3 regions of the Ruegeria sp. B32 genome follow, and region 1 is predicted to be linked to each of the others. Evidence: riboswitches for the same ligand, from Rfam matches in the RefSeq annotation. Region 1 holds a riboswitch; each other region holds the start of a gene.

Region 1 (3,269 bases):
GGCACGAGTTCCACTATTCCTCGATCGTCGAGCAGCCCGACGCGCCCTTGGCACGGGTTTTTGACGCCGAAGGCGCCGAAGGTCCGCAGACCGGATCGCGCCGCGGACATGTCACCGGTACGTTCTTCCATCTGATCGCAGAGGCCAGCGCATGAGCGGTTTCGTTTCCTTCATCGGGTCCGGTCCCGGCGACCCGGAATTGTTGACCCTCAAGGCCGTGGACCGGCTGCAAAAGGCCGATGCGGTACTGTTCGACGATCTCAGCAGCGGGCCGATCCTGAGCCATGCGCGCAAGGAGGCCGACCTTGTGGGCGTGGGCAAGCGCGCCGGGCGGCCCTCGCCCAAGCAGGACCATGTCAGCCGCCTGCTGGTCGAGTACGCCCAGACCGGCCAGCGGATCGTGCGGCTGAAATCGGGCGATGGCGGCCTGTTCGGACGCCTCGAGGAGGAGCTGGTGGCACTGCGCGCTGCCAGGATCGCGTACGAGATCATTCCGGGTATCCCCTCGGCCATTGCGGCGGCTGCGGCTGCGGGCATCCCGCTGACCCGGCGCCTGACCGCGCGGCGGGTGCAATTCGTCACCGGCCACGATGTCAGCGGGAAGCTTCCCGAGGACTTGAACCTGCCCGCGCTGGCCGACCCGGGTGCGACGACGGTGGTGTTCATGGGCAAGCGCACCTTTCCACTGCTAGCCGGCGCGCTGCACGCGCATGGGCTGCCGCTGGAGACCCCCGCGCTGATGGCCGAGTCGGTCTCGACGCCTGAGCAGTCGCTGCACCGGTCCACCGTCGGTGCCTTGGCCGAGCGCCTGGGTTCCGAGATCGGCACCGCGCCAGCGCTGATCCTTTATGGTCCGTTGGCGGAGTTCGACGATGATTGATCTGGTCTTGATCGGAATCGGCACCGGCAACCCGGACCACGTGACCTTTCAGGGCGCGCAGGCGATCCGCGCGGCCGATCTGATCCTGATCCCGCGCAAGGGCGCCAACAAGGCCGATCTGGCCGGCGTGCGCGAGGAAATCATCCGCAAGGTCACCGGCACACCGCCCCAAATCGCCTATTTCGACATCCCCGAGCGCCGGTCGCAAGATGGCTACCTGCGCGGCGTGGATGAATGGCACGACGCGATCGCCCTGCGCTGGCAGGAGGCGATGGCCCGGCACCCCAAGGCGCGCACCGTCGCCCTGCTGATCTGGGGCGACCCGTCGCTCTATGACAGTTCGCTGCGAATCGCGGCGCGGCTGGACCCGCAGCCGAACGCCACGGTGATCCCCGGCATCACGGCGCTGCAGGCGCTGACGGCGGCCCATGCCATGCCAATCAACGAGATCGGCGCGCCTTATCTGGTGACCACCGGCCGGCGCATCCGCGACGAGGGCTGGCCCAGCGACGCCGATACGGTTGCGGTGATGCTGGATGGCGAATGTTCGTTCCAGACGCTGGACATGGCCGATTTTGACATCTGGTGGGGGGCTTACGTTGGTATGCCCGAGCAGATCCTGATCAAAGGTCCGCTGGCCGATGTGGCCGATGAGATCCTGCGCACCCGCACCGAGGCCCGCGCCCGGCACGAGTGGATCATGGATATCTATGTTCTGAAAAAGCGCGGGAATTGACGCGAAAGGTCGCAAATGGCGATTGCGCCACAGCGGCATTCACGTCTAAATGGACGGGTCTGGTCCTGCCGGAGACATCCGGATGCTAAGAGGGAATTTGGTGCGGCCTGCGCGCAGGTCAAATCCGAAGCCGCCCCCGCGACTGTAAGCGGTGAGCCCTGTTCAACCAGCCACTCCCGATCCGTTCGGGGGGAAGGCGAACAGAGGCGCTGACCCGCAAGCCAGGAGACCTGCCAGGCGAACAATGAAACACCGGCCGTCGGGTGCGGCGGCACAGGAGGACAGAAAATGACGACACAAACGCAAACCGCATCAACGGCACGCGCTGGCATTCTTTCGGCAGTGTTCGCGGCAGCCCTGGGCCTGGGGATCATCACCCTGGCTGGTCACGTTCAGGCATCGGCGCTGCATGACGCCGCGCATGACGTGCGCCACGCAACCGGCTTCCCCTGCCACTAAACCAATGTTCAGTCGCATTCTGACCAGCGCGTTGTTCGCTGGTGCTGCAGCCGGGTTGATCGTCGCCCTGCTGCAGTTGGTATTCGTGCAACCCGTGTTGCTGCATGCTGAACTCTATGAATCCGGAGAGCTGGTGCATTTCGGAGCCGAAGCCGTCTCGGCCCATCCCGAACTGCCGGGCATGTTCTCGGACCTGACCCGCGACGGGCTGAGCGTGGTGTTCACCATGCTGACCTATACCGGCTATGCGCTGGTTCTGGTCGCCCTGATGTCGCTGGCCGAGGCGCAAGGCCACCCGGTTGACGGGCGCACGGGCGTGCTATGGGGGCTTGCCGGTTTCATCGCCTTTCACCTGGCGCCGGGCTTCACCCTGGCCCCCGAGGTTCCGGGTGTTGCCGCAGCCGACGTGTTCGCGCGGCAGATCTGGTGGTGGGCAACCGTCGCGGCTGCTGGTGTGGCCATGTGGCTGATCGCCTTTGGTGGCAACATCGTCAGCTATCTGGTTGCGGCCGTGCTGTTGATGGCCCCGCACCTGATCGGCGCGCCGGAACCCGACGTGTTCACCGGGCCGGTTCCGACCGAGATCGGGGCCCTGTTCGCAGCACGCGCCTTTGGCGTCGGCCTTGTGGCCTGGGTGCTGCTGGGTTCGTTTGCCGGGTATTTCTGGCAAAGCGAGGGCAAGCGCGTCGAAGCCGCGGCCTGATCCCCGAAATCCCACGACCCGCCGGCGCCCAACCGGCGGGTCATTTGCTTTTCAAGGAAACATGATGACACGCTCGCTTGCTCTTTTCGCGATCGGTCTGGTCTTTGGTGGGGGTGCCGGGTTCGTGCTGGCCGCGGCCAACGGCGTCACCTTCGATGGCCACGACCATTCCGACCCCGCCCAACATGGCGGCCATCACGCCGAGGCCATGGCCCATGACCACAGCGCCGCCATCAACCTGCCCGCCGGACCGGACGCGCCGGGGCTGGAGATCGCCGTCTCCCCCGACCCGATGGCGGGTTGGAACCTGCATGTGATGCCAAAAAACTTCCGCTTCTCGCCGGAGAACGCCTCGCTGGACAACAAGCCCGGCGAAGGCCATGCGCATGTCTATGTAAACGGCGTCAAGCTGGCCCGGCTTTATGGCAACTGGATGCACATTTCGGACCTGCCCAAGGGCGACACTACCATCGAGGTCTCGCTGAACGCCA
Region 2 (3,269 bases), 1.2 Mb from region 1:
CGGCAAAAGGAATACGCCGGACAATGGGTCTCGTTCCTGTCCAAACCAGCCAAAAGTGCCCGTCACAAACGCAAACAACGCCAACAGGTAAAGGGTCGCAAACGCGATGATGGTTATTCTGCAGACCATGCCGGACCTCAGAGTATCAAGCCAGCGCTGCGCAGCCGATTCCGGCTACGCATCAAACGGGTCAAAGTGCGCCTTCGTCGCCGAGGAACTCGATACCAGCTGTCGCGCCGTCACTGTAGGCAATACAATTCCACGGAGCCCGATCCTCTCCAACCCCAACGGTGACTTGTGTTCCAGCCTCGCTGAAGGCGGATGAGAGCACGACCACCTGCGAATTGTTGGTTGTTTTGGCCACGTCTCGCAGACACGCCTGTTGAGCGGGCGTCAGTTCGGCAGGTGCGCTTGACGTGCTGGTGTCGTCACAGGCCGCTAGTAGTGCGAAACACGTCGCGCCTGAAATCATCATGACTTTCTTAATCACTTTCTTCTCCTCTTGGGTTTGTCGATACATGTGGAATAGGTGGCCTCTTTTTTTTGCGCGCTCACGTCTATGCAGTCATACGAGCATACCCCGGTCTGGTAATTCCCGTTCCAAAAAAGTCTGTCGCCAATGACGTGGCTGGCAGACAGGATTTCTGCTGATCCCCGGGACCGTGAACAAAGCGTGCTGATGTTATGACATTATGGGTAAAAACCGGTGCGAACTTTCGCGGAAGGGTTCGTAAATTTAATCCCGGCACTGCGTCCTCCCAACGCTGATCTTCGTAAAATGCCTTCCGACCGCCAGCACTCACTCCAGCAGTCGGAAGGGCCCGACGAAACGGGCGACAGCGACAACAACGGAGGTAAAGCTAAAGTTGTGTCGAATTCGTATGTTTGAATCAATCACAGGATAAATCAATGATTTTTCCGCGCGTAAATTTTGTACGCTTTCCAACGATAGGCTTCTGCATTCAAAGGGAAAAGGCGAGGCCGCTCACGGAGGCTTGGCAGTCGGCCCGCTTGCGCCGCCGTGTTTCGGGACCTTCCGAGCTATCTTAATCCAGTTGGTCAAAACGACGTGATTCGCGGCCCGGTCTGTCGCTCAGGTGGTGCCGAAGGGTCGCCTGGATACCTCCATTACGTACCCGCCCAGAACGTCGTTGACAGTGCAACCCGATTCATGGATGAGATTGGCGCTGATGGTTCCCGATCGTTTCGGCGGTCGGGTAAAAGGGAATACGGTGCGGCGCCGTTCTGACGCCAATTCCGTGACTGCCCCCGCAACTGTAGGCGGTGTGCGACCCCCGGATGCCACTGGGCCGATAGGTCTGGGAAGGCGGGGCAAGCCATACACCGCGAGTCAGGAGACCTGCCATCATCAAACGCAACTCAACTCGGGCGGGGTGTCCCGGAAGGAGGCCAAGATGGCATTTTCGGCTTACGCCGCTGACATGACTGGTTCCCTTTCCGCCCCGCGATTTCGCGGAGGGCGAAATGAACCGACAATCAACACATAAAATCACGGTTTGCCTATCTTGCCGACCCAAAAGCGCAGCCGTACGCCCCGGGCCTGACCTGATCGGACGATTGCGCGCCGCGCTGGCCGAAGACGACGGTTTGGCAGGTTTTGACGTTTCCGGTGCGGCCTGCATGGCCGGGTGCACCCGACCCTGTACCGTCGCCTATCACGCGCCGGGCAAGGCATCTTACCTGTTTGGCGGCCTGACGTCTGAAGTGACCGGGGCATTGGTGGAATTCGCCCGGCTGTACCAGCAGTTGCGCGATGGATGGTGCAGCTCGGTCGACCGCCCGGCCGGGCTTCGCCACGCGACGCTGGCCCGCATTCCAGCCGCGATGGCTGCGTCTTCGGAAAATGCGGATTGCGCCTCATGAGCGCGCCTTTGCTGTCGGTGAATACCGTCACCTGGGCGCCGCGAAAACGAGCGCCGTTGGTGCTGCACGAGACCAGTTTTGCGCTGATGCGCGGGCAGGTCATGGGGGTTGTGGGGCCGAACGGTGCCGGCAAGACAACCCTTCTGCGGATGATCTACGGCTATCACCGTCCGTCCTCGGGCGACATTCTGGTGGACGGCGTGTCCGTCAAAAGAATGGCCCCCCGGGCGCTGGCGCGTCAGGTTGCCGCCGTGCTGCAGGAGCAGCCCTCGGATTTCGCGCTGACCGTGCGCGACGTCGTGGCGTTGGGACGTGTGCCGCACCGGTTAGGCCTGTCCACGCCCGGCAGTCGTGACCACCAGATCATCGAGTCCGCGCTTCACCGAATGGATCTGCACGGGTTTGCCGACCGTGGGCTGGCCACTCTGTCCGGCGGCGAGCGTCAGCGTGTGATGGTCGCCCGCGCCCTTGCCCAAGAGCCCCGGATTCTTGTGCTGGACGAGCCTACCAACCACCTGGACATCCGCCACCAGCTAGAGGTGTTGCGGCTGATCCGGGACCTCGATCTGACGATCGTCACCTCGCTGCACGACCTGAACTTGGCTGCCGATGTCTGCGACCGTGTTCTGGTTCTGAAGAACGGTCGACCCTGCGGCTTTGGCCCACCCCAGACAGTGCTGAGTGACAGGCTGGTCTCTGACACGTTCGAAGTCACCGCCCGGCAAGAGCAGCTCAGCCTCAGTCACAAACCTCACCTGACCTATCAACTCCCCAATCCCCAACCAGAAGGAAGCTTGAAATGAAACCGACCACCCTGGCCCTGGGCCTTGCTTTGGCCGCCAACACCGCGACCGCGGAAACCACCGTGCAAAGTTGCAATCGAACCGTCACCTTTGAAGAACCGCCCAAGGCGGCGGTCTCGAACGACGTGAACCTGACGGAAATGATGCTGGTGCTGGGCCTCGCCGACCGAATGGTGGGATATACCGGCATTTCCGGCTGGAAGACGTTGGACGAGGACATGCGCGCCGGAGTGCAGCAGCTGCCCGATCTGTCGGCCAAGTATCCCAGCAAAGAGGTGCTGGTCGGCGCAGATGCCGATTTCTATTTCGCGGGCTGGAACTACGGGATGAAAGTGGGTGGCGAGGTGACGCCAGAGACGCTCGAACCTTTCGGGATCAAAGTCTACGAACTGACTGAAAGCTGCATCCATATCGGCGACAAGCCCAAAGCCAGCATGAGCGACATGTACAACGATCTTCTGAACCTCGGTCGTATCTTCGGTGTCGAAGACAGGGCGCAAAAGCTGGTCCAGGGATATAAGGCCGAACTCGCTGAGATCACATTCAGCCTGAATCCCTCGGACGAACCGCTGCGTGTCTTTG
Region 3 (3,269 bases), 530 kb from region 1:
TGTCGATCAGCGCCCAGTCCGCCATCGTGGCCTTCGAGTCTTTCAGCCGCCCGGTCAGCGAATGCTCGAAATCCCGGTAGTCATATGTCAGGCAAGCCATACCGCGCTCGGCGGCCAGCCAGCGAGCAAAGTGCTGATAGTAGTCACGTGGCACTCCTGTTGCGCCGTTCAGCACAACAACGGTTTGCGGCTCGACCGCCGGAGTGTAAAGCCGCGCCGCCAGCTGGGTCTGGCCCGACGGAAACTTAAAGTCTTCCACGTCAACCGCGTGCTGCGAATCCAACATCTTTGCCTCCAAACACTCTGGACCGATCGGTCTAATACTTTGTGTCTGGACCAATTGGTCTAGGCCTGTCAATATTTGGCCTGCATGACCCAACGTCCACCAAACACCAAAGATCGCCTGATCGTGACTGCCGCCAAACTGTTCCAGCGCTCGGGCTATAACGGTGTCGGTCTGGCGGAATTGCTGGCCGAAGCGCAGGCCCCCAAGGGTTCACTGTATCACCATTTTCCAAAGGGCAAGCCGGATCTGGCCCTGGCGGCGGCCAGTTGGGCCTCGGACGGGATGTTGAACATGATCGCTGCGGCATTCGACGACGCCGCGGATTTTCGCGACGGGGTCATCACCCTGTGCCACAAGATCGCGAAGCTGTTCGACACCTCGGCCCAATGGGAGACCTGCCCGATCGCCGCCACCCTGTTCGAAAGCCCCGACAACCGCGCGTTTCGGGAGCATGCCGACCGTCTGTATGAAAGCTGGATCATCGAAGTTCGAAACCACGCCGCGCGGTTCGGAGTTTCCGACCCCGAAAATACTGCGGACACCCTGTTCATCGTGATGCAGGGCGGCTGGCAATTGGCCCGTGCCCGCAGGGATTCGAATGTGCTGCGCAGACTGCCTGATCTGTTCCCTTGGAACTCACTCCGGCAACCGGGCTGAAACCGTCTTGACTCGATCCCGGATACACCGCTAGCGATGAGGGGATGGTTCCCGTGCCGTTTCGGTCCGGGATGAAAAGGGAACACGGTGCGGTCCAACCCGGAACTCCGGAGCGGACCAAGGCCGCGACTGCCCCCGCAACTGTAGGCGGAGAGCGATGCCGAAATACCACTGACCGCAAGGTTGGGAAGGTCGGCAAAGCAAAGACCCGCAAGTCAGGAGACCTGCCATCAAACGTGAAACCGAAACTCGGACGGGGTGTCCGGGCAGGGTCTGGCCTTGAAACCGGCGTCTGTCCAAATCCACCCCGCCCAGCGCGCGGAGGGCGCAACATGATTTGGAAGACCGACACCCATGAATTCGCGGCAACTATCTGCCAGCGCACCGGAAAGACCTGCCCGGCACTGGCGCGCATGGCACGGGCCATCGCGCAGGCAATGGCGACGGCGCAGGCCGCGACATCCCCCGACTTCCAAGTGGAAGGCAGCAGCGAACTGGCCCACTGCGAACATGGCTGCACGGCGCGGTTCGATGCACGTCCCGAACGGATCCGCGTGTATTGCGGAGCGGCCGCCGACACCCCGTCCGACCGCCTTGAAACCTATTCCGACATGCTGTTTGACGACCAGAGCGACGCCCTGCCCGCGCAGGTCATCAGTGATCGACCCTGTGCGATGCTGCAGGCCACAGCGATCATGCCCGTGGTCAGGGCCGAGGGCGAGTTTCGCGCGACCGCCTGAAGGTCAGGTCGCCAGAGCCTCGCGCGCCGGGGCGACGGCCCAGTCCATCTGAGCATCGGTTTCGACTGCGCAGGGGCGTACGGCCCGCAGGCGTTTCAGGGCCTGTTCCGGCTGCTCGCCGCTTTCGATCATCAAGCGCAGAACAACCATGCCCGACCGCCCGCAACCGCCCCGGCAGTGGACCAGCACCCGCCCGCCGCCCGACAGCGCATGGCGGGCGGCGGCGCTGACTTCGGGCCAGCGGCCGGATATCTCGGTCGACGGCGCCGAGAAGTCGGCGACCGGCAGATGTGCCCACCGACAGGCGCGCCGATGGATGTCACAACCCAATTCGCCCGCACCCACGGCAACCAGTTCGGCAAGGGTTGTCATCGAAATCACCAGCCCCGGCGCCCAGGCTGAAATCAGGTCCAGGTCTCCCTCATAATCGCCGCCACCGCCGGGAACCGAGGTCAGGGCCAGCGTACCGCCGCCCACCTGCAATGCATGAACCACAAGATTTGTCATCAGACGTTCCCCCCGAAACTGGCTGATTGAACTTGATCCGCGCAGTATGCCTCACACCGCGCGCTCGCCAAAGCGAAAAACCTGCACCGGCGCTGTGGACGCGGGGCACCGGGAACTCTACCCTGCATCGTCAGTACGAATCCGTCAGAGCAGACATGACCACACAGTCCAGCCCCGCCTATCAGGTTCTCGCCCGAAAATACCGCCCGGAAACCTTTGCCGATCTGGTCGGTCAGGATGCCATGGTGCGCACGCTGAAAAACGCGTTCGAGGCGGACCGGATCGCGCAGGCCTTCATCATGACCGGCATCCGCGGTACCGGCAAGACGACCACGGCCCGGATCATCGCCAAGGGCATGAACTGCATCGGCCCCGACGGCAATGGCGGCCCAACGACCGAACCCTGCGGCCAGTGCGAGCATTGCGTGGCCATCATGGAAGGTCGCCATGTGGACGTGCTGGAAATGGACGCCGCCAGCCGCACCGGCGTGGGCGACATCCGCGAGATCATCGACAGCGTGCGCTATCGCGCCGCCAGCGCGCGGTACAAGATCTACATCATCGACGAAGTCCACATGCTGTCGACCAGCGCGTTCAACGCGCTGCTGAAAACGCTGGAGGAACCGCCCGAGCATGTGAAGTTCATCTTTGCAACGACCGAGATCCGCAAGGTGCCGGTCACCGTGCTGTCGCGCTGCCAACGATTTGACCTGCGCCGGATCGAACCCGAAGTGATGATCGGCCTGCTGCGCAAGATCGCCACCGCCGAGGGCGCGGAAATCTCGGATGACGCGCTGGCACTGATCACCCGCGCCGCCGAAGGCTCGGCCCGGGATGCGACCTCGCTGCTGGATCAGGCAATCAGCCATGGTGCCGGCGAAACCACCGCCGACCAGGTGCGCGCGATGCTGGGACTGGCCGACCGGGGCCGCGTGCTGGACCTGATGGACATGATCCTGCGCGGCGATGCGGCCGGGGCCCTGACCGAACTGGGCGCGCAATATGCCGAGGGCGCCGACCCGCTGGCAGTGCTGCGCGATCTGGCCGAAATCACGCATTGGGTCTCGGTGGTGAAGATC

Evidence for each region. A riboswitch is a leader RNA that binds a small molecule or an ion and turns the genes downstream of it on or off. The one in region 1 is predicted to bind cobalamin.
Region 2: linked by a shared signal. The riboswitch ahead of K3752_RS00080 (DUF1636 domain-containing protein) and the one ahead of K3752_RS11540 (CbtB domain-containing protein) in region 1 are both predicted to bind cobalamin.
Region 3: linked by a shared signal. The riboswitch ahead of K3752_RS14170 (hypothetical protein) and the one ahead of K3752_RS11540 (CbtB domain-containing protein) in region 1 are both predicted to bind cobalamin.

What each region holds. Positions count from the first base shown of each region.
Region 1 is NZ_CP081106.1:2,269,520-2,272,788, forward strand. Features, by position in the region: gene K3752_RS11525 (cobyrinate a,c-diamide synthase) at 1-155, shown strand, start outside; gene cobA (uroporphyrinogen-III C-methyltransferase) at 152-880, shown strand; gene cobF (precorrin-6A synthase (deacetylating)) at 873-1,616, shown strand; cobalamin riboswitch at 1,660-1,869, shown strand; gene K3752_RS11540 (CbtB domain-containing protein) at 1,905-2,075, shown strand; gene K3752_RS11545 (CbtA family protein) at 2,080-2,778, shown strand; gene K3752_RS11550 (hypothetical protein) at 2,843-3,269, shown strand, end outside.
Region 2 is NZ_CP081106.1:14,606-17,874, forward strand. Features, by position in the region: gene K3752_RS00075 (hypothetical protein) at 191-490, opposite strand; cobalamin riboswitch at 1,175-1,383, shown strand; gene K3752_RS00080 (DUF1636 domain-containing protein) at 1,486-1,884, shown strand; gene K3752_RS00085 (ABC transporter ATP-binding protein) at 1,881-2,687, shown strand; gene K3752_RS00090 (ABC transporter substrate-binding protein) at 2,684-3,269, shown strand, end outside.
Region 3 is NZ_CP081106.1:2,795,463-2,798,731, forward strand. Features, by position in the region: gene K3752_RS14160 (alpha/beta fold hydrolase) at 1-286, opposite strand, end outside; gene K3752_RS14165 (TetR/AcrR family transcriptional regulator) at 371-943, shown strand; cobalamin riboswitch at 972-1,190, shown strand; gene K3752_RS14170 (hypothetical protein) at 1,276-1,683, shown strand; gene K3752_RS14175 (dual specificity protein phosphatase family protein) at 1,687-2,190, opposite strand; gene K3752_RS14180 (DNA polymerase III subunit gamma/tau) at 2,346-3,269, shown strand, end outside.